DNA from 2 places in the Paenibacillus algicola genome. Region 2 is predicted to be linked to the other one. Evidence: a T-box and tRNA genes for the amino acid it is inferred to sense, from the RefSeq annotation. Region 2 holds a T-box; the other holds one or more tRNA genes.

Region 1 (15,820 bases), 1.7 Mb from region 2:
CGGTTGCTAATATCAATGACGACCTGAGCGAGAGACTCGTCCATGGGAACAAAGACGCTGGCATAGCGCTTGATGCCCTTTTTATCACCGAGCGCCTCCCGCAGCACCTGACCCAGACAAATCCCGATATCCTCTACAGTATGGTGATCATCAATCTCGATGTCGCCCTTCGCATTCACGCTGAGGTCAAAGTGTCCGTGCTTCGTGAACAGATCCAGCATATGATTCAAGAACGGCACATCGGTCTCCAGCTGTGACACCCCGGTACCATCCACATTGAATTTCAAGGAAATATCGGTCTCATTCGTTTTGCGGCTGACGCTTGACGTCCGCCCGTTAGCTTCAAAGCTCACTTTGAATTCCCCCCTGTTTGTGATTCCTGCTCCAGCCGGATTTCGATCGCTCGGGCATGACCCTCCAGCCCTTCCCGGCGTGCCAGCTCCATGATGGTCTCGCCGTCGCGGAGCAGTGCTTCCTTACTATAGTAAATCATGCTGGATTTCTTAATGAAATCGTCCAGATCGACCGGCGAGGAGAAGCGTGCCGTCCCGTTGGTCGGAATGATATGATTGGGACCGGCAAAATAATCTCCGACCGGCTCTGAGCTGTACGGACCGAGGAAGATGGCACCTGCATTTTCAATCCGGCCCAGGATGCCCATCGGGTCCTCTGTCATAATTTCAAGATGCTCCGGTGCCAGCTTGTTCACGATCGAGATGGCCTCGTCCATGGAGCGAGCCACAATAGCCGCCCCGTAGCTGTCAACCGATGCCCGGGCAATATCGCGGCGCGGCAGCAGCTCCAGCTGGCGTTCTACTTCTGCGCTGACGGCTTTTGCGAGGGCTGGTGACGTCGTCACCAGCACCGCCGAAGCCATTTCATCGTGCTCAGCCTGGGAGAGCAGGTCCGCTGCCGCATACGCTGCCTCAGCACTGTCATCGGCCAGAACGACGATCTCACTCGGGCCGGCAATGCTGTCAATGTTTACAGCACCGTACACCTCGCGCTTCGCCAGCGCCACATAAATGTTGCCGGGCCCGCAAATTTTATCGACAGGAGCAATCGACGCGGTTCCGTAAGCCAGCGCGGCAATCGCCTGAGCGCCGCCCACCCGGTAGATCTCGGTCACACCAGCCTCCGCTGCTGCCACCAGGATGTACGGATTGATACCTTCCGTGCCTCCCGTTGCCGGAGGGGTGACCATCACAATTTCGGGCACCCCGGCTACCTGCGCCGGAATGACGTTCATCAGCACCGAGGAGGGGTAGGCTGCTTTCCCGCCGGGCACATATACACCGACTCGCTGCAGGGGCCGAATAATCTGGCCCAGGATGCTTCCATCCGGCTGCACATCCATCCACGAGCTGCGCTTCTGCTTCTGATGATAGCTGCGAATCCGTTCTGCTGCCGAACGGATTGCGGTCACGAACGACTCCTCCACCTCGTCATACGCAGCCATCAGCTCGCTGTGCTGTACCCGCAGGCCGCTTGCTGTCAGCTTCGTGTTGTCGAACTGCTCCGTATACCGCAGCAGGGCGGCATCACCTTCGCGGCGAACGTTCCGGACAATCTCCTTGACGGCCTCATTCTGCTCGGGTGTACCGTAGTCACTTTCCCGCTTTAAATCAAACTCCTCTGCCGGCACTATTCTCATTCCTGATTCCTCCCCGCCTGCTTCCTATTGAATTATGCTGCCGATCTATTTGTCTGTATTTGCAAAAATAACGCTCTGAAGCCGGTCGCACAGCTCCTGAATTTCCCGATTCTTCATCCGGTAGCTGACCCGGTTGGCAACGAGCCGGCTTGTAATTTCGAACATGCTCGTCATCTCAACCAACCCGTTCTCCCGCAGCGTCTGACCGGTTTCAACCATATCGACGATGCGATCGGCCAGGCCAATCAAAGGGGCAAGCTCAATCGATCCGTTCAGCTTGACGACCTCTACCTGCTGTCCCTGCTCCCGGAAGTAACGGGAGGCTGTGTTGGGATACTTCGTCGCCACGCGCTGCCGGATGCCCGGCGTCCAGTCTGGCAGGCCAATGACCGACATGCGGCAGCGGGCAATGCCGAGATCAAGAAGCTCATATACATCCTTGTCTTCCTCAATCAGCACGTCCTTGCCGACAATACCGATATCCGCCACGCCGTACTCGACATACGTCGGAACATCGACAGGCTTGGCCAATATAAATTCCATTCCCGCCTCCGGCAGCGGGATCACAAGCTTGCGCGTTTCATCCACGTCAAGGGGAATCGGCAGCCCGGCCTCGCGAAACAGGGCTGAGGCTTTCTTGTATATCCGTCCCTTGGGCATAGCTACTTTTAAGGTTTCTGCCATGTGAGGCACCTCCTGTCTAGGATTGAGATCTATTGTAAGGTAATAATTTCGTCATAGCCTTGATGCAGCAGGCTGGCACCAGGAACATCATTCCGTGCATCCTGCAAGCTTCCATGCTCGCCATCCCCCATCATGGAGGTAATTACGATCCGGCCGCTTTCCCGGAGGGCACTGGCCTTGGCCAAGCCTTCCTTGCGATGCTGCAGCGTGTACTGAATCAGCACCGGCTTCACGGCTTCGCTGTCCTCTGCATCCACACCATCCAGAATCCGGTTCGTCTTCAAAGCAAAGCCCGTGGCCGGCACGCTTCTGCCGAATTGCTGCAGCAGCTTGTTATAGCGTCCGCCGCTGGCTACAGGAGAACCGATCTCGGCCGCATAGCCTTCAAAGGTCATACCCGTATAGTAAGAGAAGTCACCAATCATGGTCAGGTCAATCAGCACATGACTAGAAGCATTGTAAGCCTCCAGCACCTCCCACACCTTGCATAGATGCTCGATCGAGGCCCGGGCCAGCGGGTTCAGGCTCAGCTCTCTCGCTTCCGTGCATACCTCCCGGCCGCCGCGTAGACGGAGAATGCCCTCAAGCTTCGCTGCCTCCTGCGGGGGCAGCTGCAGAGCTTGAATAGTGCTGCGGTAGCCGACATAATCCCGGTTCAGCAGATCACGCTTCAGGCTCTCCTGATCGCCCGGACGGTCCGGCAGCACCTCTTCCAGCAGTCCGTTGAGGAAGCCCATATGACCCATAGCCATTTTGAACGTCTTCACGCCTGCCGCCCGAAGGCTCTCAATCGCAAGCGCCACCACCTCGGCATCCGCCTCCGGAGAGTCGTCTCCCACAAGCTCCACGCCAGTCTGGTAAAATTCAGCCTCCCGTCCCGCTTCCTCTTCAATCGCCCGAAACACATTGGCATGGTAGGACAAGCGAATCGGCAGAGCTTCTTCCTTTAATAGAGATGATACAACCCGGGCAATAGGGGCCGTCATATCGGAACGCAGCACCATTGTCGTGCCCCGGTTATTGAGCAGCTTGAACAGCTTCTGGTCAGAGGTGGAACTCGACACACCCACCGTATCATAAAATTCAATCGTCGGGGTCATGATTTGCCGATAACCCCAGCGCTCCATGCATTGCAGCACCCGGGATTCAATCTGGCGCAGCCGGGATACCGCATGGGGGAGATAGTCCCGCACACCGGCGGGTTTTTCAAAACCTTTCGGTTTAGACATGGCGTAGTCACCTCGAATTCTATTTTTAAACGATCAAGTCCGGTATTACCCTCTAAAAAATAACACCCGACTCTTTATTATGGTAAAGTGCTACCTTGCTAATAAAGTAAAGAATAATGGCTATAGTATCATATCCCTGCCTACGCCGTCAATTCACCTTACTGACCTCAAGCGTATCGGTATCATCTACAGCCCGTACTCTGTATTATAACCTGTATGACCCTCTGCTTTCACGTTAAATCATCATTCCTTCTCTAGAGTAAAGGGCAGACATCTCTGCCCCTCCTCATCAAACCGTACGTGAGGTTTTCCCTCATACGGCTTTCCGATGTTCGTCATTCATGTGCATGCAGATCACAAGAGCGTTTTAAGTCCACATTGTGAGGACAGTGCTTTCACTTCGCGTAATGAGCTCATCCATCGCGTGCGTTGACGTTTCTTGGCAACCCATTTGGCTAGTCGCTGGAGGATGTACCAGTCCAGTTTCGCCATCTTCTTTTGGCTGTAAGCTGTGTAGTAGTAGTTGCGCCACCCCTGTATTTTAGGGTTTAAGTATTCCAGGTGGTCCTGAAAGGTCTTGTGACGCATATTTGGAGGAGCCAGTCGCTCTTTTACGACCTCTCTGATTCGTTCCTCCGCCTTGCGGCACAGCCACTGCTGGGTCGTATAATATATTTTGCCTTGAGATGTCTCCGCTTTCGTCTTTCGATGGTGCATGCCTAGAAAATCAAAGCCTTCTTCTCCTGTCCATAGTCCAACGATGCGTGTCTTGGTTGGATGTAACGTTAGCTCTAGGCGGTCCATAATAACTCTAATGAGTTCGTACGCCCGATCTGCATCCTTCTTTGTTTTGCAGATGACCACCAGATCGTCCGCGTAACGTGTGAGTTCCCCCATTTTTCTGCCATGCCGTTCCCACAGGAGATCAAAGTAATTCAGGTAGATATTCGCCAGCAGTGGTGAAATGACCCCACCTTGTGGTGTACCCAAATCTGAGCGTCTGACATTGCCTTCCTCCATGACACCCGCACTTAGCCACTTCCTCAACAGCTTCAGAATTCGTCTATCGCTGATTCGCATTTCTACCAGCTTAATGAGTTTCTCCTGATTGATGTTGTCGAAGTAGCCTTGGATGTCGACGTCGACCACCCAATTTCCTTTGCGGTTACATGCTTTCCGAATGCGATCTAACGCTTGCTTTGCACTTCGTTTTGGCCTGAATCCGAATGATGTTTCCTGAAAATCCGCCTCGAAGATCGGTTCCATGACGAGTTTCGCTGCCATCTGGATGACGCGGTCTCTCACCGTGGGAATGCCCAGCGGTCGCTTTTTGCCATCTTTCTTTGGAATGTAGTGGCGCCTTACAGGTTGTGGATGATAATTGCCTTCCTTAAGAAGACGTTGACATTCGTGTACAAAGAGCACCTCTCCTTGTTTCTCGATGTCTGCCAGTGTCTCTCCGTCTATTCCTGCCGAGCCCTTATTAGCTCGTACTCTTCGCCATGCTTCCCAAAGAATGTCCAGCCGGTAGATTTTGTCGTACAACGCGTGAAACCTTCGCTTCTTGCTTTCCTTGGCCGCATTGACCTAATTTCTCTTGGAGTTGTTGAACGTTTTCCTTTGGTGTTGTTAGCCGTTTGGCATTCACTGACTCGTACCTCCTTATGAAACTTGAACAAAGCAGGGCTCCTTCCCTCCTACAGGTTGTGTTGTCCTGCATTCTTCGGTACTATGAGCCCCTCGGACTCCCTTCCTGCAGACGGTTCACTTCACCTTTTAGGCTTATAGAGCGTCTCTTTACGGTTTCAAAAAAAAAAAAACGTGCAGGGGAGGGCCTCCCCAGTTCACTGCATCCTCTTTCATACCATGCCGATCCCCATACGCCGGAGGATTCTTCACTGCTGATCCAAGTTCTAAACAGCTTCCGTGGCCTTCGTCCAATGCAGCGAGACTCGGCATCCTCTCTTCCCTCTTGCGAGGCCTTTTTGACGACGCGGCAGAATTCACTTTATGTTACGGCCTGGTACGTTGCTCGCCCCATCTCTGACGGGTGCTTTCGTCAATACGCTTCTACTTACAGATTTCGCCATAAGCAGGTATCCTAGCTACACAGGGGCTTGGTCCCTCCTGTGACCGGATTTTCACCGGCTAGAGAATGCGTGCTTAGCTGGGCACGCCAGCACAAAAAAGCCGCCCGCGCTTCTCGCGGACAGCTATACCAGCTACCAATCGACCGACCGGCTCCTTCCTCCAGCGCGAACGTCCCGTTTGGGATTTCCTTTTGGAGGAGAGGGCATCTTGCTCTTGAGGGATTTGGGCACACTGCCTAGCAGCATCCAGGCCCCCGGCATGTATTTCATGATGGTCTGCACCACGATTGCGCTGATTACCAGTGCCGTAACCATTCCCCCATACACCCAGATCAGATAATCATCCGTGACCGGATTCAAATTGAAATCATACAGCCGATAAAAAGCCAGCCAGAGCGGATGCACTAAATAGATGGCAAAAGAAAGCTCTCCAATCCGGATCAGCATAGATTTCATCATGCTCCAGTCGCTGTTAAACAGCCAATTGGTGAGCTGCATCAGCACCAGCGCCGAGAACATCGTATGCATGTTCCACAGTCCCTCATACCACAACGAATCATGCCAATTGCTGTACAGGCGCGCCTCATACCAGATCAGAACATGCGACAGCCCCATTGCCAGCCAGCCGACCCACAGGATGAAGGTACCCTTTCTCTGCCGCGGGGTCTGATCTTTCCAGCTGGAGCTCAGCCAGGCCTTAAAGGTATCATAATGGATCGCCAGGTACGCTCCCAGTACATAATAGGCCATATAAGAGATCGCAAGGCTGCCTTTATCCACAAACTTCAAATCGTACTTATTCCAGAGAATGAATCCCCACTGCAGCAGCAATCCGATCGGGACCGCCCAGCGCACCAGAAATTTGGAGGATTTGAACAGCAGCAGGAACAGCGGAAACAGAATATAGAACTGCAAGCTGATAAAAACAAAGTATAAATGCGTATAATTTTTACCGGTAATCAGCCGATGCCAGAAATCAGCCCATAATGCTGATCCGTCCAGCGGACCGGAGAGCATTCCATTTTGATAGAGCCGTATTCCAAAATATCCGATCGAAATGAGCAAATACGGAAGCAGGATGAACAGCAGCCGTCTTTTGTAGAAGTTAAGAATCAGTCCTTTGGTCAGCGGCCGGTCATAATAATTGTAGAACAGCACAAAGCTGCTCAAAAAAATAAAAGAAGGCGTCCCGTACTTAAAAAAGATATTGATAAAATTGATCATAAAGTAGAATCGGGAGTCTACAGCTTCGACGGTGGCAAACGAGGTGGCATGGACATGCAATACACCTAAAATAGCCATGGCGCGGTAGATGTCCAGCTGCGGCAGCCTCTCCCTTGAGTTGATGGTGGCTTCCATTGCTTTTCACTCCCTTTTAAATTTGCAGCACATGAATCATTAAACCATTCACTCTTATACCTACTCTTCCAACCCTAAACCTTCTTCCTAAAAAAAGAAAAGCCCCTCACGGCGCATCTCGTGGGAGCTACTAGCTTACATTTACTTTTGCGTCCTTACTAATTTTACTACAAGTCCACAAAGATTGGAACTTCATCGCGGTAACGTACTCATGCATTCTCTTCTTCTGGCTTAGAAGGCTTTAGCTCCCGAAGCGGATTTCCGCCGACAAAAGCGCCCGGCGCTACATCCTTATGCACGACAGCACCCGCGGCTACCACAGCGCCATCTCCGATTGTGACGCCCGGCAGAATCGTGACATTGGCACCGATCAGCACATTGTCCCCGATCACCACATCCCCCAGCCGATATTCCTTGATCAGGTATTCATGAGCCAGGATGGTGCTGTTATATCCAATGACTGAATTTTCGCCAATCGTGATCCGTTCGGGAAAGAATACATCCACCATCACCATCAGTCCAAACGCCGTATGACTCCCTACTCTCATTCCCAGCGTGCGCCGGTAAATCCAGTTCTTGAGCGGAAGCACCGGGCAGTAGCGCGCCAACTGAATACAAATAAAGTTTTTGACCCCTTTCCAGGGGCTCACGGTTCGATAAATATGCCAAAGTGCATTATAGCCTTCTACGGGATAGCGTGTTACGTTCCTGCCCATTCTTAACGGCTCCATTTCTTTTGCTGGATCTGAACTGCTGGCTCTTGGTGCTTCAAATTCATTTAAGCTATTCTTGCCCCGGCTCTAGCAGGCGATACAGATCACGCATATCCTGCAAAATATAATCGGCTCCACATGACCGCAGCATTTCCGGCCCCTTCAATGACCAGGCGACCCCTGCTGCAAGTGCTCCTGCCGCCTTGGCCGACTGCATATCCACCGCACTGTCGCCCACCATCAGGGTCGTTGCCGGGTTAGCACCCAGAAGCTCGATCGCCTTTTGCACCGGCTCCGGATGGGGCTTCGGATGCTCTACATCATTGACCGTCACCACGGCATCCATGTAGGGAGCCAGCTTGAATTTGTCCAGCGTCATCAGCGTCGACGGCCGGATCTTCGTCGTTACGACGCCCATGCGAAGGCCTTGTCCTTGAATCCATTCCACCACTTCATTGACGTAGGGAAAGGTTTTGACCATTTGATCATGATGCTGTTTATTGTACGCGCGGTATAAGGGAACCAGCTCCTCGACGTCCTCTAGGCCAGAGAAGGTCTGAAGCTGATACTCCAGTGTAGTCCCCATGTGGGGAATGATCTGTTCTCGTGTAAGCGGTCCATCGGGATTGCGCTGAAATACATGCATAAATGAAGCAATAATCAAGTCATTGGTATCTATAATCGTGCCATCCAGATCAAAAAGTACAGTTTCAATCATTTACGTTACTCCTTGTGCGAGCTTTTACTTTTCTTTATCGTCTGGCGAGTCCACTACAGAATCCGTCTGCCGCGCTTGGGGCTTCGGCGTCTCCGGCGTTGACGTGGATCGCTGTTCTGAGAGCTCCTCCTTGCGGCGGGAACGGTTCAGATCCGCTTCCGGCGTAGGTGCTCCGGCATTTTTGGTGCTTACAATCGGGTCCATATATCTTGCGCTCGCTTTTCCCGTAGTCCGGCGGATCACAATCAGTGCAACTGCGGCGATAATAATCAGCAGAGCCAGCAGCTGGGAAATCCGAACGTTTCCGTATACAGGATCCAGATAGCCCTGTTCAAAGCCCATCCAGGTCATCGGGCTCCACAGACTGTTCAGGAAGGAAGCCAGGCCCGCCGAGCCTTGAAACGCCAAGCTGTCAGTACGCAGCGCTTCAATAAAGAAGCGTCCGATGGAATACCAGATGAAATAGCTGATAAACAGCTCGCCCGCACGCAGAAACTTTTGTCTTCGAAGCACCAGCAGCAGCGCGATGCCCACGAAATTCCACAGCGATTCATAAAGGAACGTAGGGTGATGGAATACGCCTTTTACGTTCATTTGATCGATAATAAAATCAGGCAAGTGCAGTGTGTTTCGTAAAAAAGACTCTTCCACCGGTCCGCCATAGGCTTCCTGGTTCACAAAGTTACCCCAACGGCCAATAGCTTGCCCGATTAACAGCGATGGTGCACAAACATCGGCAATTCGCCAGAAGGAGTAGCCCTGTCTGCGAACATAAATGACAGCACAAATAATAGCCCCGATCAGGGCGCCGTAGATGGCAATACCACCCTCCCAAATTTTGAAGGCATCCCAAATATTATCTTTGTAATCCTCCCATTTGAAGGCGACATAATAAATTCGGGCCGCTACAATTGCAGACGGTACCCCGAGCAGCAGGAGGTCCATGAAGAATTCCTGCGGTATGCCGAAGCGCTTCCCTTCTCTGATCGCAAGCAGTAAGCCTGCCAATGCGCCCAGACCCAAAATGATTCCGTACCAATGCACCGGCAGCGAGCCTATTTGAAATGCAATCGGATTGATGAGCAGAGACATCCCCAATTCCCCCTAGTCCATATCGTCCATATCCTCGGCAATGGTTGCCGTTAATTTGTTCGTGAATTGCAGCGCCGCATTTAAACCCATCTGCTTCAGTCGATAATTCATAGCCGCAACCTCGATAATGACCGCCAGGTTTCGGCCTGGTCGGACGGGTATGGTAACGAGGGGAATGTCGGTATCAATAATTCGTGTCGTTTCCTCATCCAGCCCCAGACGATCATATTGCTTATCCTGCTGCCAGGCTTCCAGTCGAACCACAAGTGTAATCCGCTTGTTATTGCGTACCGCACCCGCACCGAACAAGGTCATGACGTTAATAATGCCAACGCCCCGAATTTCCAGAAGATGCCGGATCAGCTCCGGTGCAGTACCGTGAAGCTGGTAGTCCGAGGTCTGCCGGATTTCCACCGCATCATCGGCAATTAAACGATGTCCGCGCTTGACAAGCTCCAGCGCCGTCTCACTTTTACCGATCCCGCTGGATCCTGTAATCAACATGCCAACGCCATAGACGTCACATAATACACCATGAATCGTTGTCGTCGGTGCCAGCTTGCGTTCTAAGAAACCGGTAATCCGGCTCGTTAACGTGGTGGTCGCCATGCTGCTGCGAAGCACCGGCATGCCCTTGGCATTGCTGACCTCGATCAGCTCCTCCGGAACCTCCAGGGAACGTGTCACAATAATACAAGGTGTTTCATCCGTACATAAACGTGACATACGGTCTTTGCGCTCCTCCGGCTCCAGCATGGCATAGAATGCCAGCTCTGTCCGTCCCAGAAGCTGAACCCGTTCGATGGGATGGTATTCGAAATATCCGGCCATCTCCAGTCCCGGACGATTCAAGTCGTCGGTTGTGATTGGCCGTTTCAGCCCCGCTTCACCAGAAATAACCTCCAGCTGGAATTGCTGCACCAGCTCGGATACCCGCACTTTCTTGGCCATGGTCGTACCCCTTTTCGTAGCTATATGAAGTGAACTCTTAGGTTCTCATTCTTGCTCTCGGGCGTGCTTGCGTATCTGCTCTTGCTACCGCACGTAATATTGCTCCCGGACCTACTCTTATACATGCCTTGCTCCTGCTCGTGTTCTTGCAATCAGTCGTGCTTGCGTGCTTGCGTACTTGCTCTTGCTACCGCACGAGCCCGTCCTGCTATGGATTCCCAGGTCATACTTCTTGATCATCTTAACAGGAATCAGGTGTCTAATGCAATGTTCTCAGCCGGGATCGCTCGGACCTGAACCTGCAGCAAAGCAATCCAGCGTGCCTGTCTTTATAAAGTAAAAAAACCGCCCAGCAGGGCGGTTTCTATAGATATGCTGGAATCTTAATCTGCCAGCAATACGTTCAATTCGGATTCTCTGTCAAAGAGATGAACTTTGTTCATGTCTACTGCCAGCTTTACATTGTCGCCTTCACGAGTGGTGGAACGTCCATCCACACGGCCGATTACGGTATCGTTGCCCAGTCCGCTCAGGTACAAGAGCATTTCGTGACCCAGGTTCTCGGTTACGTCAACCTTGGCATTAAATACAGTGTTCGGGGAAGCTTCCAGGAATACTGGCTCTTCGTGAATGTCTTCCGGACGAACGCCCATGATTACTTCCTTACCGATCATGGATTTGTTCTTCAGCAGCTGTGCTTTACCCCCAGGAACCTGAACGCTCAGGCCTTCGGAAGTGAAGAATACGCCGCCGTTTTGCTCGGAAAGCTTACCGGAAATAAAGTTCATTGTCGGGGAACCGATAAAGCCTGCTACGAACATGTTTACAGGCTGGTTGTACAGCTCTTCCGGGGAAGCCGCCTGCTGGATGATACCGTCCTTCATAACGACGATCCGGTCACCCATCGTCATCGCTTCGATCTGGTCATGCGTTACATAGATACAAGTGGTTTCAAGACGCTTAACCAGCTTTGTGATCTCAGCACGCATCTGACCGCGCAGCTTCGCGTCCAAGTTGGAAAGTGGTTCGTCCATCAGGAACACTTGCGGATCACGGACGATCGCACGACCCAAGGCCACACGCTGACGCTGACCACCGGAGAGTGCCTTCGGTTTACGGTCCAGCAAATGCTCGATGTCGAGAATCTTCGCTGCTTCACGTACACGCTTGTCAATTTCATCCTTCTTTACTTTACGGAGCTTCAAGCCAAAGGCCATGTTCTGATACACATTCATGTGCGGGTACAAAGCGTAGGATTGGAATACCATCGCGATGTCACGGTCTTTCGGTGCTACGTCGTTAACGACGCGGTCGCCGATGTACAGTTTACCCTCGGAGATTTCTTCAAGTCCTGCGATCATACGCAGTGTAGTGGATTTACCACAACCGGACGGACCTACCAGAACCAAAAATTCTTTATCCTTAATATCAAGGTTAACGTCAATTACCGTTGCCTTATCGGAACCTGCATATTTTTTGTAAATGTGCTCTAAGCGTACACCTGCCATGCTGATTGCCCCCTTGTTCATATTATGAAATGAAATCGGATACATTGAATATCTTTATATTACATGACCGCGTGGTTGCTGGCTATGCACAATCTGCACAAAAATTTTAGGCTCTTTTCGTTAATTTGTACAATAGGAGTGTAAGCTTCACCAATACTGCGTCATTAAAGCTGCGAACGTCCAGTCCGGTTTCCTGTTTTATCTTGTCCAGTCTATATAAGAGGGTGTTGCGGTGGATATATAAATGCTTCGCTGTTTCACTAACATTACAGTCCAGATCAAAAAAAGACTCCAAGGTAGACAGTGTCTCCGGATCATGAAACAACTCTGTACAGCCTTCGGCATACTGCTGAAGATACAGCGCACGCTGCTCCTGCGGAATGTGAAACAGCAATCGTTCCAGGTGCAGGCTGCCCGATAGATGTATATGCTCCTTAACCTGAAAAATTCTTCCCAAGTGCATCGTCTGCTTCAATAGGTTCACAGCATCAGGGAGGCCATGCAGGGCATCCGCTTCCGGAATACTGCTGACATAAAAATCACCCACCCACTCGGTAGAAATCAGCTCATGCAATCCCACACAAAAAGAGTACAGAGCATCTTCATGTCCTCGCTCCTGGCCCTTCTCATCCAACAGATCATCCATATCATCCTTAATGCTCTGTAGAAGCTCCTGCTTCGCAAGAATCAGCCACTCTGCCTCGTGCAGCGGAATCAGTGCAACCTCGCCATTAAAATAGCTGCGAAGCAGTCTAGACAGAACCTTATATTGAATGTCTATGGCATGATCACTCTCATTAATGATGAGAAAGGGGATCATGTCTTTCGTCAATACACCATCTAAACCGAAGTTCTCTGGAAGGTCCGCATTCAACTGATCTGCCTCTAAGCTCTGTACAACCCATTGACCTAATTGTCGGAGTTGCCTCTCGTCCTCTTGCTTGGACCCTGTTTTAGGGTTCATGTTGTTTTCTTTGCTTCTTAAGGAATGCAGCCACAGCTGGATTAAGACAATTTCTGAATCTGTCACATCTTCGGCATGAAATGCCAGCACCTGATTGGTCTGCTCATGCTCCAGCGGTATCCATATTTGATCTTCAGCTTTATGGTAGAAATACGGTGAACCGTTGCGATCTACCTTTTCAGACTTACTTACTTCTTCATCCGATATGAGTCTCGAGGTTACACTTATATTTAATGCTTGTTTTAAGAGCTGAACGATTTGTTTGATCTCCGCCATGATGACTCCCACCACTTTGTCGTTTTTTATCATTGTAGCACATCCTATCCGATCAACGACAATGCTTACATGATGGATTTCCTAATAAAATACAAAAAAGCCGTCAATTAAAATTGACGACTTTCGGATGAGCCATGAAGGACTCGAACCTTCGACACCCTGATTAAAAGTCAGGTGCTCTACCAACTGAGCTAATGGCTCATATAACTGGTGGAGGATGATGGATTCGAACCACCGAACTCGTACGAGAACAGATTTACAGTCTGCTGCGTTTGGCCACTTCGCTAATCCTCCAAAAACAAAAGGTGGCTCGGGACGGAATCGAACCGCCGACACGAGGATTTTCAGTCCTCTGCTCTACCGACTGAGCTACCGAGCCATACATGAAATTTAAGGTGAAAAATATAAATGGCGGAACTGACGGGATTCGAACCCGCGGTCTCCTGCGTGACAGGCAGGCATGTTAGGCCTCTACACCACAGTTCCGCATTTATAATGGTGCCGGCGAGAGGACTTGAACCCCCAACCTACTGATTACAAGTCAGTTGCTCTACCAATTGAGCTACACCGGCATATGAAAAATTACATGGTGGAGGCTGAGGGGATCGAACCCCCGACCCTCTGCTTGTAAGGCAGATGCTCTCCCAGCTGAGCTAAGCCTCCAGGTATGTATGGTAGCGGCGGAGGGGATCGAACCCCCGACCTCACGGGTATGAACCGTACGCTCTAGCCAGCTGAGCTACACCGCCATACTAATATTTGCATTCAGGTATATGAATGGCGGAGAGAGAGGGATTCGAACCCTCGCACCGCTTACGCAGTCTAACCCCTTAGCAGAGGGTCCCCTTATAGCCACTTGGGTATCTCTCCATCATAACCTTATGCAGTTACAGAGATTGACTCCCTGAAAACTAGATACGAAACGAATGTGCGTTATTAGATTAATCTTGTAGGATAAGCCCTCGACCGATTAGTATTGGTCAGCTCCATGCATTGCTGCACTTCCACCTCCAACCTATCTACCTCGTGGTCTTCAAGGGGTCTTACATACTGGGAAATCTCATCTTGAGGGGGGCTTCACGCTTAGATGCTTTCAGCGCTTATCCCTTCCGTACGTAGCTACCCAGCCATGCTCCTGGCGGAACAACTGGTGCACCAGCGGTACGTCCATCCCGGTCCTCTCGTACTAAGGACAGCTCCTCTCAAATTTCCTACGCCCACGACAGATAGGGACCGAACTGTCTCACGACGTTCTGAACCCAGCTCGCGTACCGCTTTAATGGGCGAACAGCCCAACCCTTGGGACCTACTTCAGCCCCAGGATGCGATGAGCCGACATCGAGGTGCCAAACCTCCCCGTCGATGTGGACTCTTGGGGGAGATAAGCCTGTTATCCCCAGGGTAGCTTTTATCCGTTGAGCGATGGCCCTTCCATGCGGTACCACCGGATCACTAAGCCCGACTTTCGTCCCTGCTCGACTTGTAGGTCTCGCAGTCAAGCTCCCTTATGCCTTTGCACTCTTCGAATGATTTCCAACCATTCTGAGGGAACCTTGGGGCGCCTCCGTTACTCTTTAGGAGGCGACCGCCCCAGTCAAACTGCCCGCCTGACACTGTCCTCGTACCGGATCACGGTACCAAGTTAGAACCTAGATACGATCAGGGTGGTATCCCAACGGCGCCTCCACAGAAGCTGGCGCTCCTGCTTCAACGGCTCCCACCTATCCTGTACAGATCGTACCCAAATCCAATATCAAGCTGCAGTAAAGCTCCATGGGGTCTTTCCGTCTTGTCGCGGGTAACCTGCATCTTCACAGGTATTAAAATTTCACCGGATCTCTCGTTGAGACAGCGCCCAAGTCGTTACGCCATTCGTGCGGGTCAGAATTTACCTGACAAGGAATTTCGCTACCTTAGGACCGTTATAGTTACGGCCGCCGTTTACTGGGGCTTCGGTTCACAGCTTCGGATTGCTCCTAACCGCTCCCCTTAACCTTCCAGCACCGGGCAGGCGTCAGCCCGTATACTTCGCCTTACGGCTTCGCACAGACCTGTGTTTTTGCTAAACAGTCGCTTGGGCCTTTTCACTGCGGCCCCCTCGTGCTATTCACACTACCGGGGCACCCCTTCTCCCGAAGTTACGGGGTCATTTTGCCGAGTTCCTTAACGAGAGTTCTTCCGCGCGCCTTAGAATTCTCTTCTCGCCTACCTGTGTCGGTTTGCGGTACGGGCACCTTCACCTGACTAGAGGCTTTTCTTGGCAGTGTGAGATCATGACCTTCGCTACTGTAATTTTCGCTCCCCATCACAGCCCAGCCTTATGAGTGTGCGGATTTGCCTACACACCAGCCTCACTGCTTAGACGGACATCCATCAGTCCGCGTCACTACCCTCCTGCGTCACCCCATCGTTCATAACGGTTTACGGTGGTACAGGAATTTCAACCTGTTGTCCTTCGACTACGCCTTTCGGCCTCGCCTTAGGTCCCGACTTACCCTGAGCGGACGAGCCTTCCTCAGGAAACCTTGGGCTTTCGGCGGATCAGATTCTCACTGATCTTTTCGTTACTCATACCGGCATTC
Region 2 (15,820 bases):
GCGGACGCTTCAGTCCCCAGGATTGGTACAACACCTTGGCTAAGAACAAGGTAACGGTATGGTACAGTGCACCGACGGCCTTCCGAATGCTGATGGGAGCCGGCTCAGATATGATCAGCGAATATGACCTGAGTCATCTGCGCCATGTCTTGTCGGTGGGAGAGCCGCTCAATCCGGAGGTTGTCCGCTGGGGACATAAGGCGTATGGACAGCGGATTCACGATACCTGGTGGATGACCGAGACCGGTGGGCAGCTCATTTGCAATTATCCGGGGATGGCCATTAAGCCTGGCTCTATGGGACGTCCGATTCCAGGTGTCAAGGCTGCGATACTGGATGATCAGGGCCGGGAGGTTCCGCCGAACACGATGGGCAATCTGGCCATTCAGACTCCTTGGCCATCTATGATGCGGCAGATCTGGAACAATCCGGCGAAGTATGAGGAGTATTTCCGAATCCCGGGTTGGTACATTTCCGGAGATTCGGCGTATATGGATGAAGAGGGCTACTTCTGGTTTCAAGGCCGGATTGATGATGTTATTAACTCGTCCGGAGAACGCATTGGTCCCTTTGAAGTGGAGAGCAAGCTGGTAGAGCACCCGGCGGTGGCCGAGGCCGGCGTCATCGGGAAGCCGGATGTGACCCGGGGCGAGATTATTAAAGCGTTCATCTCGCTGCGTGAAGGCTATGAGCCATCCCAGGAGCTCAAGGATGACATTTATCGCTTCGTCAAGGAAGGGCTGTCGGCACATGCTGCACCGAGAGAGATCGAATTCAAGGATAAGCTGCCGAAGACCCGTTCCGGCAAGATTATGCGGCGGGTATTGAAGGCATGGGAGCTGGATCTCCCGACCGGCGATCTGTCCACGATCGAAGATTAATGTACAGACTAGCAAGAGAGTAGTAATACTATAACAGGCATGGCAGTGCTCGGGAGGGTGATCCCGGTGCTGAAGAAAGCGCAAATAGACCAAAATAAAGACATGGCGGTGCTGGGCTAACCTCCCAGACTCTACCATGTCTTTATGTTATGGCTTCATAATTTCACTCACTCAAGGGAGTTTCCTCATTAAGGCTTCTCGAACTTAACTGTCGCAGAAGCTGAGGATTCTCCCTGTTCATTGATGGCGGTCACCCGGAAGGTACCGTTGATCGGTTCATCGACACGCAGTGTAAATTCCGTGCCTTGGCTTGAGCCAATCATCTGGAAGACGCCATTGCTATTCGGGCTGAAATATACCTGATAACGCTGCACCTGTTCATCAGCCGGGTTCGCCGCCCAGGTGGCTCTGAAGCCGTTAGACGTCGCTTGAACGGACAGTTTTCTTGGCTCAGAAGGTATCGAGGAAGGGCCCTGAGGCTCCTGAGGACCCTCAGGCTCCTCGGTCACGCCATCCTCCGGAGCGCTGTTATCATAGTCTGGATTCTGAGGCTGCTGCGGCGGATCCGGAGTGACCGGTTCCGGAGCCGGTGGTGTGTATGATGGACCGACGGCATCACTTGGAACCGACGTTCTGCCTGCTACATCCACTGCAACAACATAGTACTGAACGTTCGATCCGGACGAGGACACGATATAATTCGGTCCGTCACTAGACACAACCTGACCGGTCTGTAGAAAAGCACCTCCGTTAGAAGAACGGTACAGCCGATACCCGACTACGTCCGGTGATCCGCTTGGTGTAAAGCTAATCACAGCCTGGCCGTTGCTTGTAGAATATCGAGCATTCTTCGCCGGAGTTGGCGCGCTGCCGTCATCTACCCGAGGATCCACCTTGGTCGGCATATCCTTGCTTGCATCCTCCGGAATGTAATAGGATAATGGCGGATGATCGCCAGTCATGACCTCCAAGGCGTTCTCCAGCTCCTGAACCAGCTCGCTGATCGGCTTCTCGCGCCGGATGACGGTACGGGTGCTAAGGAAATCGTCAGGTGTTCCTTCTCTGGCGATATAATTGGCGCCCCGGTAGGTGATGAATTTAGCTTGCTCCACAGCATCATCCTGCTCTTTCGGCACAAACTTGGCATTGAACAGATCCGTGACATAGCGGTCGGTCAGAGCCGAAGGAAGCTTGCCGCTGTAGAAAGACACGGTCTGGGTAACAATGCCCTCCGGCTGCTTGAATTCCTTGTTCTCAAACAGCTTCGGTTTAAGATTGATGCTCTCATTCATAATTTGGGACCAGATATTTTGAGCATGAGTCCGCTGCGGTTGGTCCAATGTATTCACCTGCAGATCATAGCCAACCCATACGCCGACTGTAATGTCGGGCGAGAAGCCAACGAACCAGCTGTCGGCATAGTTTTGGCTAGAGCCCGTTTTGCCGGCAATGGGAATACTGTTGAAATGCTTGTAATTTTTAAGAACCGTACTGCCAGACCCTTCAGTAATGACCGTTCGCATCATATCTGTCATAAGATAGGCGGTCTGCTCTGAATATACCTTCACGGGCTTCACTTCGTGCTGATATACAATATTGCCGCGGGAATCCAGGATCTTGCTGATCATGTAGGCATCGTTGAATTTTCCCTGATTGCCGATCGAGCTGTAGGCATTCGTCAGTTCTTCTACCGTTACACCATACTGCAGCCCGCCGAGTACTCCGGTAGCCGCGGCGTTATCTTTGTCAGTCAGTGTCGTAATACCGAGCTTTTTCGCAAAGTCCCATGCCTTATCAATTCCAATGGCTTCATTAAAAAGCTTCAGCGCCACAGTATTGGTGGAGTCATTGAGGGCTTCGCGTGCAGTCATCAGTCCTTTATATTTATCATATACGTTCATCGGAATATGAAAGCCCTTGCTGCCATCCTTCAGGATAATCGGAGAGTCATCCACTATGCTAGCGGGCTGAACTTGACCGGATTCCAGAGCCGGCAAATACGCCGCAATCGGCTTCATGGCGGAGCCGGGCTGCCGCCGCATTTGTGTGGCCAGATTCGTCTGCTCCGTTTGAAAATCACGGCCTTCAATCATGCTGAGGATGGCGCCCGTATCATTGTCGATAACCATAGCCGCAGTCAACTCCTGACCCTTCTCCTCATCGTCCGGATAGAAGTTGTCATCGTTATCCGCGATCTTCCGCAGGGCTCCGTACAGGGTGCGGTCAATGGTCGTATAGACACGGTAGCCGCCCGTGCTGAGCTGCTCCCGGGCTTCGTCCATCATCTGATTCAGCTGATCTGAGCTGACCTGGCTGAGATCAACATCGGGGTAGTTCATGCTCATGATGACATCGGATGCCTTGCGCTCAACCTCCATCATCAGATAAGGATAGGTGACATAAGCCTTCTGCAGCCGGGGAGCAAGCGAGGCTTTAATATCAAACTGCTGTGCTTCCTCGTATTGCTGCGCTGTAATGACGCCCTCCTCCAGCATACGCTCCAGCACCAGCCCCTGACGCTTCAGGGCGCGGTTAAAGGCGTCCTCATTAAACTGCCCGGTTCCATCGAAAGCGGAATAGGCGGACGGGAGCTGGGGCAGACCGGCCAAATAGGCAGCCTGAGCGATATTCAGCTTGCTGAGATCATTCATGTTAAAAATCCCTTTTGCTGCTGCCTTGATTCCGAACACATTATAGCCGTTCGAGCCGTTGCCGTACGGAACCTTGTTCAAATAAGCCGTAATAATTTCGTTCTTGGTCATATACCGCTCCAGGCGCAAGGCAAGCAAAATTTCCTTAACCTTCCGGTTGGCGGTGCGGTCCCTGCTCAAGAATACCTGTCTGGCCAGCTGCTGCGTGAGCGTGCTGCCTCCGGTCTGCACCGGCTCATTCAGCAGGCGCTGCTTTACCGCGCGGGTCGTACCTTTCAGGTCCACACCTTCATGGGTGAAGAAGCGGTTGTCTTCTATAGCTACTACGGCATCAATCACAATTTGCGGTATTTCTTCAAACTCCACCGGCCGCCGGTCTTCTTCAGTCCGAAGCTGGCCAATGGGTGAGCCGTCTCCAAAATAGGCGAAGCCGGTGATGGCGTTGAGTCCCATTTGCTGCTCAATCAGGTCCCGGGATCTGACAGGATCATCCTTGACAATGGAGGTTACGTAGCCGAACACAGCCCCTCCCGCAAACAGCATGCCCATGAGACCTACGACAAAAAGCCAGCCGATCACGCTCCCGATTCTGCGTCCAATGGATCGTTTGGGAGGACGATCTTTCTCAGGCTTCTGTTTTTTCTCCTCAACCATGAATGTTTACTCCTCCTTTTAACGCACCTATTATAGCATAAATTGCAGGATTTGAATCATGCAGGCTGGAACCTGTCGATTTGGTCATGAAAAGTTTGACTTGCATTGACGGCTTATGCTATAAATATGGCTAAGTTCATATCAATAAAAGCTTCGAAGGACCCCAGTAGAAGGGCGAATGAGATCTCCCAGAGATCCGGTGGTTGGTGCGAACCGGAAGAATCGTCCCCTTTGAATTACTGTCCAGAGCTGTCCGGAGGAACGTGATCCACTTCAGAGTGTCACCAGTAGTCCGGTACCGGGTATTGTATTCCGTTATGTTAATGAAGTGAAAGCCCCTGCCTCATGCGGCGCGGGTTTTAATTAGGGTGGTAACGCGAGTGCTCCTTCTCGTCCCTTGGGATGAGAAGGAGCTTTTTTGCGTCTAAATACAGGAAGGATGTGCACGAAGTGGCTATGAAATGGGAAGAGCTAACAGAGGTTCAGCAGCAGGAGGTAGAGCGTCAGCTGGATGTCATCGCAAGGGGAGCCGTTGAAATTGTCCCTGAGGAGGACATGAGACAAAAGGTGATGAGATCCGTCGTCAGCAACGAGCCGCTGCGGATCAAGCTGGGTATGGATCCATCGGCGCCGGATCTGCATCTTGGACATACGGTCGTTCTGCAGAAGCTGCGCCAGTTCCAGGAGCTGGGGCATGAGGTGCAGCTGATCATCGGTGATTTTACCGGCCGGATCGGTGACCCTACCGGTAAATCGGAAACCCGGAAGCAGCTGACGGAGGAGGATGTGATCCGGAATGCTGAGACGTATCAGAAGCAAATCTACAAGGTGCTGCTGCCGGAGCTTACCAAGGTATACTTTAACTCTCACTGGCTGGGACGCATGTCGTTCGGGGATGTCGTTGAGCTATCCTCCAAGGTCACGGTTGCGCGCATGCTGGAGCGGGATGATTTTGAGAAAAGATATCATAGTGGACAGCCGATCAGCATTCATGAATTTTTCTACCCGCTCATGCAGGGCATGGATTCGGTAGAGCTGAAAAGTGATGTGGAGCTTGGCGGCACGGACCAGAAATTCAATCTGTTGATGGGCAGAACATTGCAGAAGGAGTATGGCGTGGAGCAGCAGGCGATTGTGACGCTTCCGCTGATTGAAGGGCTGGACGGCGTTCAGAAGATGAGCAAGAGCCTGGGCAACTACATCGGTATTGATGAAGAGCCTAATGAAATGTATGGCAAATCCATGTCGATTCCGGATGAGCTGATGCTGAAATACTATAGTCTGGCGACAGATATCAGCAATGAAGAGCTGACCGCATTGACTGAAGGATTGGAGAAGGGAACTGTGCATCCGAGAGATGGGAAGATGCAGCTTGGTCATACCTTTGTACGGATGTACCATGGTCAGGACGCGGCGGATGCTGCGCAGCAGCATTTCGTGACCGTGTTCCAGCAGCGCGCCCTGCCGGAGGACATCGAGGAGTTTGCGATTCCGTCCGAGGAGCTCGTGGACGGAGAAATTCGGCTAATCCGGCTGCTGACCTTAGTAGGGTTTGCAGCATCGAATGGAGAAGCCAAGCGCAGCATTCAGCAAGGCGCAGTTAAATGGAACGAAGAGAAGCAAAGTGACTTTAACGGAAGCATCAAGCCGGCAGATGGAGATATTCTTCAAGTGGGTAAGCGCAAATTTGCGAAGTTAAAGCTTTCTTAATACAGAAAGACAGAAAGACAGAGCAGCAGGCCGGCAGACGAAGCTGAACATCACCTTCAACCTGCCGGCCTTTCTGCATACAGAGCGAGGCATATGTTATAAAAAAAATCCCCCGGTGTTTCCACCTGGGGATTCTTATATTAGCGGTTGTAGAATTCGACGATTTGCTTCTCATCGATGTCCTGGGACAGCTCGGAGCGCTCTGGCAGACGGATGTACTTGCCTTCCATTGCGTTCTCATCAAACTCCAGGTAAGCTGGCAGATGCACACGGTTAGCCATTGCATCCTTGATTGCGGACAAGCCGCGGCTTTTCTCACGAAGGCCGATCACGTCGCCAGTGGAAACGGAGTAGGAAGCGATGTCCACTTTCTTGCCGTTTACAGTAACATGACCATGAGCAACCAGCTGACGAGCACCTGCACGGGAATTGCTCAGACCCAAACGGTATACGAGGTTGTCCAGACGGCTCTCGAGCAGGAACATGAAGTTCTCACCGGCAATACCTTTCATGTGCTGTGCTTTGTCAAACAGTGTGCGGAATTGCTTCTCGCCCAAGCCGTACATGTGACGAAGCTTTTGCTTTTCTTGAAGCTGCATACCGTAGTTGCTCATCTTTCTCCGTTGGTTAGGACCATGCTGACCCGGAGGGAAAGGACGCTTCAATTCTTTGCCAGTACCGCTGAGGGAAATACCCACGCGACGGCTCAATTTAAATTTAGGACCGGTGTAACGTGCCATGTAATATAGACTCCTTTGTAATTAGGTTTCATTTAGGGCTCTATTTGCGCCGTATTTGTTCATCGCTGTCTATATTGACAGATCTGACAGGAAAGTTCAGCCGCTGTCCCGTCAGCAACAAATTCGTGAGGGTGACACAATCATCCGCCCAAATTCAAATGAATGCATTGCATTCTTTTTCAACAATAAATATTATATGAAATAGGGGTGTAAAGTCAAGAATAACGTAACCCGGAACTTTGTCTAATTTTGTCGATAGGACTACAGACCTAAAAAACATGTATGAAATAACTAAAATGTAATGCAATACTAGGTAAAAAAGAGTAATATAATATTGTTATACGAGAACTTTGTTCAAATAATCAAATTACATAAGAAGGCGCCTGTATTGCTTGCTTATCGCTACGAACTGGAAATGAATGGATAGGCATGCAGGGGTGATTGCACGTTTTATTTCATGAAGCACATGTGGGTCTTTAGGCAGACCTTATAATGGTGCAAAGGAGCGCCCGATATGTCAGAAGAACAACGGAAGGCATCTTCAGCCTCCTGCGGGACGACTGCTCTGCCAGACGGGGCAGCATCCTGCGGGCTGATCAGCAGAAGTGCCGGAACCAGGCATCACGATCTGGATATTACGATCTATGACCAGCCGTATCTTCAACCGATTATGGAGGAGAGCTTTCTGGAATGGAAGAGCGAAGCCTCCAGCCTGCTGTCGCAAGTCGGTGGAGAATGGGCAGTGCTGAATTCCGAGGGCGTCTGGCTTGCGGGGGATTCTGCCTTGCAGGACTATTTCCTGGCCGGCGATGACGAGACTCTGCAGAGAGTGCTGCGTACCGGGCAGCCGGCGGCGGCGGTTAGTGACGCCGTGATGGGCGGCAGAACGGTATGTGCTGTTCCGCTTCAGTCCAGGACACGGGGCGAGCTGTTCGGAGCTCTGGTGAGAGTGTCGCTGGAGGACAAGCTGGATGAGCGCGTTCTGGTGCTCACGGAGGCGGCTGGACTCCTTTTGCGTTCCTGTTTTTACCGGGGATTTCAATCCATCTTTGTCAACGATTTGGAGAAGGTATACGTTCAGGCCGCTAAGGAGGCCCGCCAACGCTCCATTTTGTTTCAATATATCAAGAGGATGCATTCACGCATCGATGTGGACAAGGTGCTGACAGAGGTAATGGAGAGCATTCTCGGTCTTTATCCGGAGGTAGGTCTGGAGCTGTTTATGTCTCAGGACCACGAGAGCAACCATCCATTAGTGAAGCCGCTGCTGCTGCATCACTGGCAGGAAGAGATTTATGTAAGGACCTTTATGGAAGGCACCGTCACAACGCTGCACCGGGGCTCAGGAGAAGAAGCCCGCGTAGAGATCGGTGTTCCGGTCGGCGGGAAGCAGGGGGTTTACGGTGTGCTTCATTTGAAGGCGACGGGGCCGCTTATGGAGGAGCTGGATGTAGAGCTGCTGGAAATGATGGCGGATGCCGCGGGCACGGCTTTTGAGAACGCCAAGCTGTATGAGCAGTCCAACGTTATGATACACGAGCTGCGGATGATTAACGAGCTGACCCAGCGGCTTAGCAAAAGCCTGCACCTGGCCGATATTTACCAGTTTGCCAATCAGGAGCTGCGAAAGATTCTGGGTGCGCACTATTGCTGCATTCTCGTGATGAATGAGGAACTGGGCGCACTGGAGGTGGCCTCCTGTAATGCCCCATGGCTGGCCAAGGAAGTGTTCCCGAAGGAATACGGCATCGGCGGGCATGTCTACCAGAGTAAGGAGCCGTTCATTCTGGCGGATTATGCGGCGGAGCGTCCGGCGGAGTCGAAGCTGATGGAGACGACCGGGTCCAGCTCCATGATCGCAACCCCGTTGATGGTCAACGGGGGGATCCGCGGGGTTATCCTGATGTCGCACCGGAAGAAGCACTATTTCTCTTACGATAACTACCGGCTGCTCCAAACGCTCTCCAGCCATATCGGTCTGGCTGTAGGAAACGCCTCGCTGCATGCCGAGGTACGGAGGATGGCGAACCGGGATATGCTGACTGAGCTGTATGCTCGCCATTATCTGGATGAAGCCATCCAGAAATGCCAAAGCCGCGATTTCTGCGGGTCCCTGATTCTGGTGGATATTGACCATTTCAAGCGGGTGAATGACACCTTCGGCCATCAGAAGGGCGATAAGATTCTCAAGCAGGTCAGCAATGTCATTAAATCCTCGATTCGCCAAAGCGATATAGCTGCCAGATGGGGCGGCGAAGAGCTGGCGGTGTACCTCCCAGGTCTGGGCATTGACCAGGCGTTTCAAGTGGGGGAACGTATCCGCCAGCGCGTGGAGCAGGAAACGGATCCTTTGGTAACGGTATCCTGCGGGATTTCGGAGTGGAACTGGACACAGGAGCGGATCAGCGTAGAATCCCTCTTTTACCGGGCTGACATGGCGCTCTATCAAGCCAAGAACAGCGGCCGGAACCAGATTATGATCGAAGAGACCGAATCGTCCGGAGATTAATGAATCTAATCTTAATCGGGAGGGGCTGTCCCCAAGTAGATCATTCTATTTGAAGCATAGCCTCGATCACATGAAAAGAACGTGTACAAAGAGAAATAACCAGCCAAGGAGGTTACACTTGGCTGGTTATTTCTCTTTGTTGACTTCATGCCGCCTGCTCTGGCAGGTTAGGGCAAGGAGCGGCTGCACGATGAATTGCATAAAGAAGGAAGAGGCAACACAGCCTATGAATCATACATCATCTTGAAAAAGGACTGATTCATGATGAAGATTCACCGTATCGGCCTCTTGATTAGCCTGCTTCTGTTTCTAGGCAGCAGCCTGAGTCTGCATGGCTGTACCCCTCAAGGCTCTGACCCGGAGGGGCTGCTGCAAACGACGCTGGCGGGCTTGGCGGGATTGGAGCAGCTTCACTTTGAAGGCCGGAGCGCCGTTCAGAGCCTGGATACCGGCGTGTACAGCGCTGAGCTTCATTATACGGGAGAGCTGAGGAGCCATACGCTGCTCAGTATGACAGTAAACAAGGGACGCGACAAGAAACGTCCTCGGCGTTTTGCGCAGTCAGGCGATCCCGCAGACGGGTTTCAGGCCAAGCTGGAGTACAAGAGCGGCACGTGGAAGGCGCTGCAGGAAGGATATGCTGACAGCACATGGCTGAGTGGCTACAACCCGCTGCAGGAGCTGAGCTGGATCGGCAGCGCCGACAAGCATGTGTCTGAGGAGCTGGGAGCGGCGCGAGGGACGCGGGTGCTGCGGGTAGAGTTGGACCCCCAAGCAGCATATACCCGCTGCCGAGAGCTCTTGCAGCAGCAGATGGAGCAGTTGAAGAATGAGCTGGAAGAGCCGGCCGGTGAGCTGTATACCGGGGACGAGGCTGGCCGGAAGAAGCTGCTGGGCATCTGGGAGAAGGAGCGCCGGATGCTGGAGGCGCTGCTGGACCAAAGCACAGTAAATTCGGTTTACTATGTGACGGTGCGAAATTCGACGGGACTGCCCGTCAAGCTCCTGTCAGAGCGGCGAGTGACCTATCAGGATCAAGCAGGACGGAAACATGATGAAATGCTGAGGTCTGAGGTGAGCTTCTCTTTTACAGCAGTCCGCTAAATATATTTCAGGCAAGCGGCTGACGGAGCAGAAGGAACGTGATACAATAACAAAATGATTGAACATTGTTCAATATAATTTGAACAAGACGATGCGTAGCTACTTACACCTTAGGAGGAATCAAGCATGCGTGATCCAAGAATTCAGAAACTAGCAGAAAATCTGGTGGGCTATTCGGTCGATATGCAGCCCGGGGAAAATGTACTGATTGAGATGATTGGCTCGGAGCGGGATCTGCTCAATGCGATTGTCGAAGAGGTAGGCCGCAAAGGAGGACGTCCTTTCGTACAGCTGACAGACAAAACGGTACAGCGGGCTATGCTGAAGCATGCCACCAAGGAGCAGCTGTCGATCTGGTCCGAGCTTGACCTTGCCCGGATGAAGCAGATGGACTGCTATATCGGGATCCGTGCCGGCGAGAATGTCAACGACCTTGCGGATGTGCCTGAGCAGAATATGAAGCTCTATAACTCCATTTACTCCCACCCCGTACATAGCGAAGAGCGTGTCAAGCGGACGAAGTGGGTGGTGCTGCGCTATCCGAACGCGAGCATGGCTCAGCTTGCCAATACAAGTACGGAAGCGTTTGAGGACTTTTACTTTGATGTGTGCAACCTGGACTATTCCAAAATGGACCGTGCCCAGGACCCGCTCGCTGAGCTTATGCGCCGGACGGACAAGGTGCGTATTACCGGACCGGGAACAGATATTTCCTTCTCGATCAAAAATATCGGTGCAGAGAAATGCTCCGGCCAGAAGAACATTCCGGACGGCGAGGTGTACACATCGCCGGTTCGTGATTCCGTGAATGGAACGATTGCATACAATACGCCAACGCTGTATAACGGAGTCACCTTTGAGAATATCACCTTCCGTTTTGAGCAAGGGAAGATTGTAGAGGCTACCGGCAGCGATACGGCGCGCTTGAACGAGATTCTGGACAGCGATGAAGGCGCACGCTACATCGGGGAATTCGCGATCGGCTTTAACCCGTATATTTTGCATCCGATGAAGGATATTTTGTTTGATGAAAAAATTGCCGGCAGCCTGCACTTCACGCCAGGTCAAGCCTACGAGGTGACCGATAACGGCAACCGCTCGTCCATCCACTGGGATCTGGTGCTGATCCAGCGTCCGGAGTATGGCGGCGGAGAAATTTACTTCGACGATGTCTTGATCCGGAAAGACGGCTTGTTTGTAATTCCGGAGCTGGAGAGCCTGAATCCCGAAAATCTAAAATAGCATAAAATGGGTTGCAAAAGAAAACGGATTCAATGTATCATGAAGAAGCAATAAATCCATTGATTCCACCCTATAGATATGGAGGGATTCCTATGTCCAATAACAACAATGCAAGCGTTGTCGAAATTGCTCAAACCGCAGGTCAATTTTCTTCATCCATTGTTCTGCAGACCGAGAATAAGTACATTGACGTCAAGAGCATTTTGGGGTTATTTACGACATTGGTCAGTCACAAGAGCTACGAGCTTCATGTTCATGGCTCGGATGCCGAAGAAGCGAAGCAAGCAATGATTGATGTGTTTACCAAGCATGGGCTGAATGTTACCGTAGTGGCTGACTAAGCTCCGGCGAAAAGACATCCTTCCTGGATTCCAGGAGGGATGTTTTTTTTGTGAAGTGTGCCTGTTCTGAAGGAACTGGTCCTTGTATTGTCAAGACTTTTCGTCTAATATTAGGGATAGTACCGAGCTGTGATTTTGACATAGGGGGGACAAATCATGACTTCATCGGATTTACAGGAACAGCTGAATCTTAAAGCGATCAGTCTTCTTCATGAAGATGCGGATAAAATTCAAAAGCTCATTGAAGTGCAGATGGAGAATCTGGCAACCCGTTATTGCCCTCTCTATGAGGAAGTGCTGGATACCCAGATGTACGGATTCTCGAAAGAGGTTGATTTTGCGGTCAGAGCAGGCCTATTGCCGGAAGTAACAGGCAAGCAGCTGATCAGCAAGCTCGAGCGCAATCTGGCTCTTCTCTATGAAGCCTTGAATCAAGCTGAATAGCCTGTCCTCGTGACAGGCGATACATAGAAGCGCATGCTCGGGAAGGAGACCGGCATGCGTTTTTTTGCGCTTGATGACTGGGCGTTGATCATATATTTTCCAGGTTAGATTTGCTTTTTAGGCCTGTTAGGATTTACAATAACGAATAATGAGGTGAAGGGGGATTTTGGCATGGCTGAACAGCTTCAACTGGATAATGGATTGATTCGGATATCAGATGACGTTGTCTCTAAAATCGCCGGGATGGCGGCTTTGGAAACACCGGGGATTGCTGCCATGTCGGGCGGCCTATCCGAGGGCTGGGCCAAACGGCTGAGCGGCAAGAACGTGCAGAAGGGGGTAACGGTAGAAGTTGGCCAGCTTGAGGCGGCCATTGATCTGCGCATTATTGTCCTCTACGAGACACCGATCCATGAAGTGTGCCGGATGCTTCAGCAAAATGTTCGGGAAGCAGTTGAGAGTATGACGGGTCTGCGTGTGGTGGAAGTGAACGTCAAGGTGGAAGGCGTTGCCTTCAAGGACGATGAGATCGAGGATTATTCAGGTCGTACCAAGTAAATCACTACTGCAGAAATACCGCAACGAAGCAACGAAGAAAAGACTACCGGGAAGACCGGTAGTCTTTTTTGAGTACAGATTTGACATGCTCTTCCTTCGCGGGACGCGTGCTTTCCCTGGAAATGCTGAGTACAATGCCGATAGAAAGCATCATCACGAGCAGGGAAGAGCCGCCATAGCTGACGAACGGAAGCGTGACTCCCGTAATAGGAATGGTGTTGGTGACTCCGCCAATATTGACAAAGGCCTGAATCGCAATGAGTCCCATAATACCGATCCCCGTCAATGTCCCGAACGGGTCCGGACAGCGAAGAGAGACGATAATGCCTCTCCAGATGAAATACAGGTACAGAAGGAGAAACAAGGACGTTCCGATAAAGCCGAACTCTTCCCCGATGACTGAAAAAATAAAGTCGTTGTACGGGTTAGGCAGGTAGTGCAGCTTCTGGACGCCTTCGCCGTAGCCGGCTCCCGTTACGCCGCCCTGGCCAATGGCAATCAGGGACTGCACCAGATTGTAGCCGACCCCGGATTGGTCCTGAAACGGATTCAGAAATGCTTCAATCCGGCCCACCTTGTAGTTGCCGTCCGCTTGGGATTGTCCGCCCGAGATGGCATTGATCAAAGAGCCAACCCCGATTGTCAGCGCAAGTCCCAGAGCAACCAGCGAAATACAGGCTGTAATATGCTTCAGGCTCGCGCCTCCGGCATAAATAATAAGTCCGCAGGTGGCGACCAGAATAAAAGTGGAGCCCAGATCCGGCTGCAGCATAATCAAGCCGGCCACAACCCCGACAATAATCAGTACGGGAAAAAAACCGCCCTTCCACTGCCGGATGCGCTCCCCCTTCTTGGTAATGAGAGCAGCTAAATATCCGATTGTGGCAATCTTGGCGAGCTCTGTAGGCTGGATCCCTAAATTTCCGAGATTAAACCAGCTGGATGCACCGTTCGTCGTGCGGCCGATCACGATGACCAGTATAAGCAGAATCAGCGTCAGAAAGAACATAGGAAAAAATAATATCCGATATTTCTTGTAAGAAATGTTCATGGCAATCAGCATGACGAAGGTGCCCAGAGCTGCAAATACAAGCTGGCGCTTTGTAAAATACAGGGCGTCATAGCTGAACCTTTCGCTAACGACAGCAAGGCTTGCGCTGGAGCTGAACACCATGATTAAACCGAATCCCACCAGCAGCAAGGTAAGGATCAACAGCTGAAAATCCGGCGTCCCTCTCTTTGGCTGCGGTTTGGGCGTAGTCATACAATAATCGCGTTACGCTTCCAGAAGCGTCTTGAGCTGCTGCAGCTTTCCGTTCGCAATGTTCAGCACGGCTGAAGGAGGTGCGGAATCATATTCCAGACCGTGCGGGAAGGTAGCCTTGCCCAGGTAAACGGCTTCAATTTGAAGCACGGTATCCGGCTTCTCCAGCTTGCCTTCAATCGCGCGCGTATTAATGCGGAGATAGTAGTCCGTTTCGTTCTTTCTGTCCTCAATTTTGAAATCATATGTAGCACGGTAGTATTCCCACTGCCAGCGGATAAAGCCGACTTTCTCTGCGCTCTCATCCATGTAGGCCAAATCACTCTTCAAGCCGTCGAGGCCCGTATCTTTGAAAATCATGGCGTCTGTAAACCCCCTTAATTAGTCCCTACAAAGGTCTTTAAATATGATAGTATGTTTCCGGCACTTGTGCAAGCCTGCCAGCCGCGCGAAAATGTCTTTCTTTCTGCTTAAACGAAGGTCTGAAAGTCACCAGGGGAGCCGTGAATCGACTTCAATTTAAAGTGCATGGCCTTCCCGGTTTCTGCTACAATGGTTAACAAAGAAAGATGCGGCCCCAGGGTTCATGAACTTAAGGGCGGCAGCGTTAGGCAATTCCTCTATGCACAGCAAGGCGTTGAAGGCCTGAATGGCCGGACGAAAAAGCACACTTGGGGAAAGGGTGGTTGTCAATGATCAGAACTGAACAGGCTGAAGCGCTGTTTCCGCGGATGGTGGAATGGCGCCGATATTTACATAGGTTTCCCGAGGTATCCTATCAGGAGGAGAAAACGGCACAATTCGTAGCTTCTGTCCTGGAAGCGCTGGGCTATGAGCCCCGCACCGGGATGGGCGGACATGGTGTGATGGCTGTGCTGAAGGGTGGCAGGCCCGGCCGCACCATCGTGCTGCGCGCGGATATGGACGCTCTTCCCATCCAGGATGAAAAGGAATGTCAATATAAATCCGCTGTGGAGGGGGTTATGCATGCCTGCGGCCATGATGGGCATACGTCCATGCTGCTGGCGGCTGCAGCTTATTTTAAATCGATGGAGGACCAGGTTCGCGGAGAGATACGGTTTCTGTTCCAGCCGGCAGAAGAAGTATGCCCCGGCGGTGCGCTGGGCATGATCGAGGCCGGTGCACTAAAGGGAGCCGATGTGATTTATGGCCTGCACTTGTGGACGCCGCTGCCGGTCGGCATGGCCTCAAGCGCCGCAGGTCCGCTTATGGCCGCTGCGGATGAATTCTTCATTGATATGGTGGGCCGGGGCGGCCACGGAGGGATGCCACATGTGACTGCAGATGCCGTGCTGGCCGGGGCAACGCTCGTCACCCAGCTGCAGAGCATTGTGAGCCGGTCCGTGGACCCCTTGCAGCCTGCAGTCGTGACGATAGGCACCATCCAGGGCGGCTCGGCGCAAAATGTTGTCGCTGACCGCTGCCGGATTACGGGGACAGTGCGGACCTTTGATGAGGAGACTCGCCTGCTTATTCGAAGCCGTATTGAGAGAATTGCCCATGCTGTTGCTGACAGCAGCGATACAACCGCAGTTATTGACTACCTCATCGGGTACCCGGCAGTTATTAATGATGAGCTGGAAACCCAGCGCTTCTTTAAGACCGCTCCTCAGGTGTTTGGGGGAGAGCAGGTGCTGCTGACACCGCCGATTATGCCGGCGGAGGATTTCGCTTATTATTTGCAGCAGATTCCAGGCTGCT

The links. The T-box of region 2 lies ahead of tyrS (tyrosine--tRNA ligase). A T-box ahead of a tRNA ligase gene usually reads a tRNA of that ligase, here a tRNA-Tyr.
Region 1: it has a tRNA-Tyr gene. The T-box ahead of tyrS (tyrosine--tRNA ligase) is inferred to sense a tRNA for this amino acid. The anticodon was not compared.

The regions. Positions count from the first base shown of each region.
Region 1 covers NZ_CP040396.1:137,660-153,479, reverse strand. Annotated here, with positions in the region: gene hisB (imidazoleglycerol-phosphate dehydratase HisB) at 1-353, opposite strand, end outside; gene hisD (histidinol dehydrogenase) at 350-1,654, opposite strand; gene hisG (ATP phosphoribosyltransferase) at 1,700-2,338, opposite strand; gene E6C60_RS00760 (ATP phosphoribosyltransferase regulatory subunit) at 2,368-3,567, opposite strand; gene ltrA (group II intron reverse transcriptase/maturase) at 3,922-5,112, opposite strand; gene E6C60_RS00750 (acyltransferase) at 5,790-7,016, opposite strand; gene E6C60_RS00745 (acyltransferase) at 7,226-7,732, opposite strand; gene ppaX (pyrophosphatase PpaX) at 7,800-8,447, opposite strand; gene lgt (prolipoprotein diacylglyceryl transferase) at 8,472-9,539, opposite strand; gene hprK (HPr(Ser) kinase/phosphatase) at 9,552-10,490, opposite strand; gene E6C60_RS00725 (ABC transporter ATP-binding protein) at 10,874-11,998, opposite strand; gene E6C60_RS00720 (PucR family transcriptional regulator) at 12,105-13,271, opposite strand; tRNA gene E6C60_RS00715 (tRNA-Lys) at 13,367-13,439, opposite strand; tRNA gene E6C60_RS00710 (tRNA-Tyr) at 13,447-13,532, opposite strand; tRNA gene E6C60_RS00705 (tRNA-Phe) at 13,545-13,617, opposite strand; tRNA gene E6C60_RS00700 (tRNA-Asp) at 13,648-13,724, opposite strand; tRNA gene E6C60_RS00695 (tRNA-Thr) at 13,735-13,810, opposite strand; tRNA gene E6C60_RS00690 (tRNA-Val) at 13,826-13,901, opposite strand; tRNA gene E6C60_RS00685 (tRNA-Met) at 13,911-13,987, opposite strand; tRNA gene E6C60_RS00680 (tRNA-Ser) at 14,017-14,108, opposite strand; rRNA gene E6C60_RS00675 (23S ribosomal RNA) at 14,189-15,820, opposite strand, start outside.
Region 2 covers NZ_CP040396.1:1,790,423-1,806,242, forward strand. Annotated here, with positions in the region: gene acsA (acetate--CoA ligase) at 1-881, shown strand, start outside; gene E6C60_RS08030 (transglycosylase domain-containing protein) at 1,070-4,186, opposite strand; T-box leader at 4,331-4,587, shown strand; gene tyrS (tyrosine--tRNA ligase) at 4,643-5,896, shown strand; gene rpsD (30S ribosomal protein S4) at 6,037-6,636, opposite strand; gene E6C60_RS08045 (sensor domain-containing diguanylate cyclase) at 7,151-9,145, shown strand; gene E6C60_RS08050 (hypothetical protein) at 9,407-10,249, shown strand; gene E6C60_RS08055 (aminopeptidase) at 10,376-11,491, shown strand; gene E6C60_RS08060 (HPr family phosphocarrier protein) at 11,584-11,832, shown strand; gene E6C60_RS08065 (Fpa/YlaN family protein) at 11,989-12,276, shown strand; gene E6C60_RS08070 (Asp23/Gls24 family envelope stress response protein) at 12,448-12,834, shown strand; gene ftsW (putative lipid II flippase FtsW) at 12,878-14,098, opposite strand; gene E6C60_RS08080 (YugN family protein) at 14,111-14,458, opposite strand; gene E6C60_RS08085 (M20 family metallopeptidase) at 14,791-15,820, shown strand, end outside.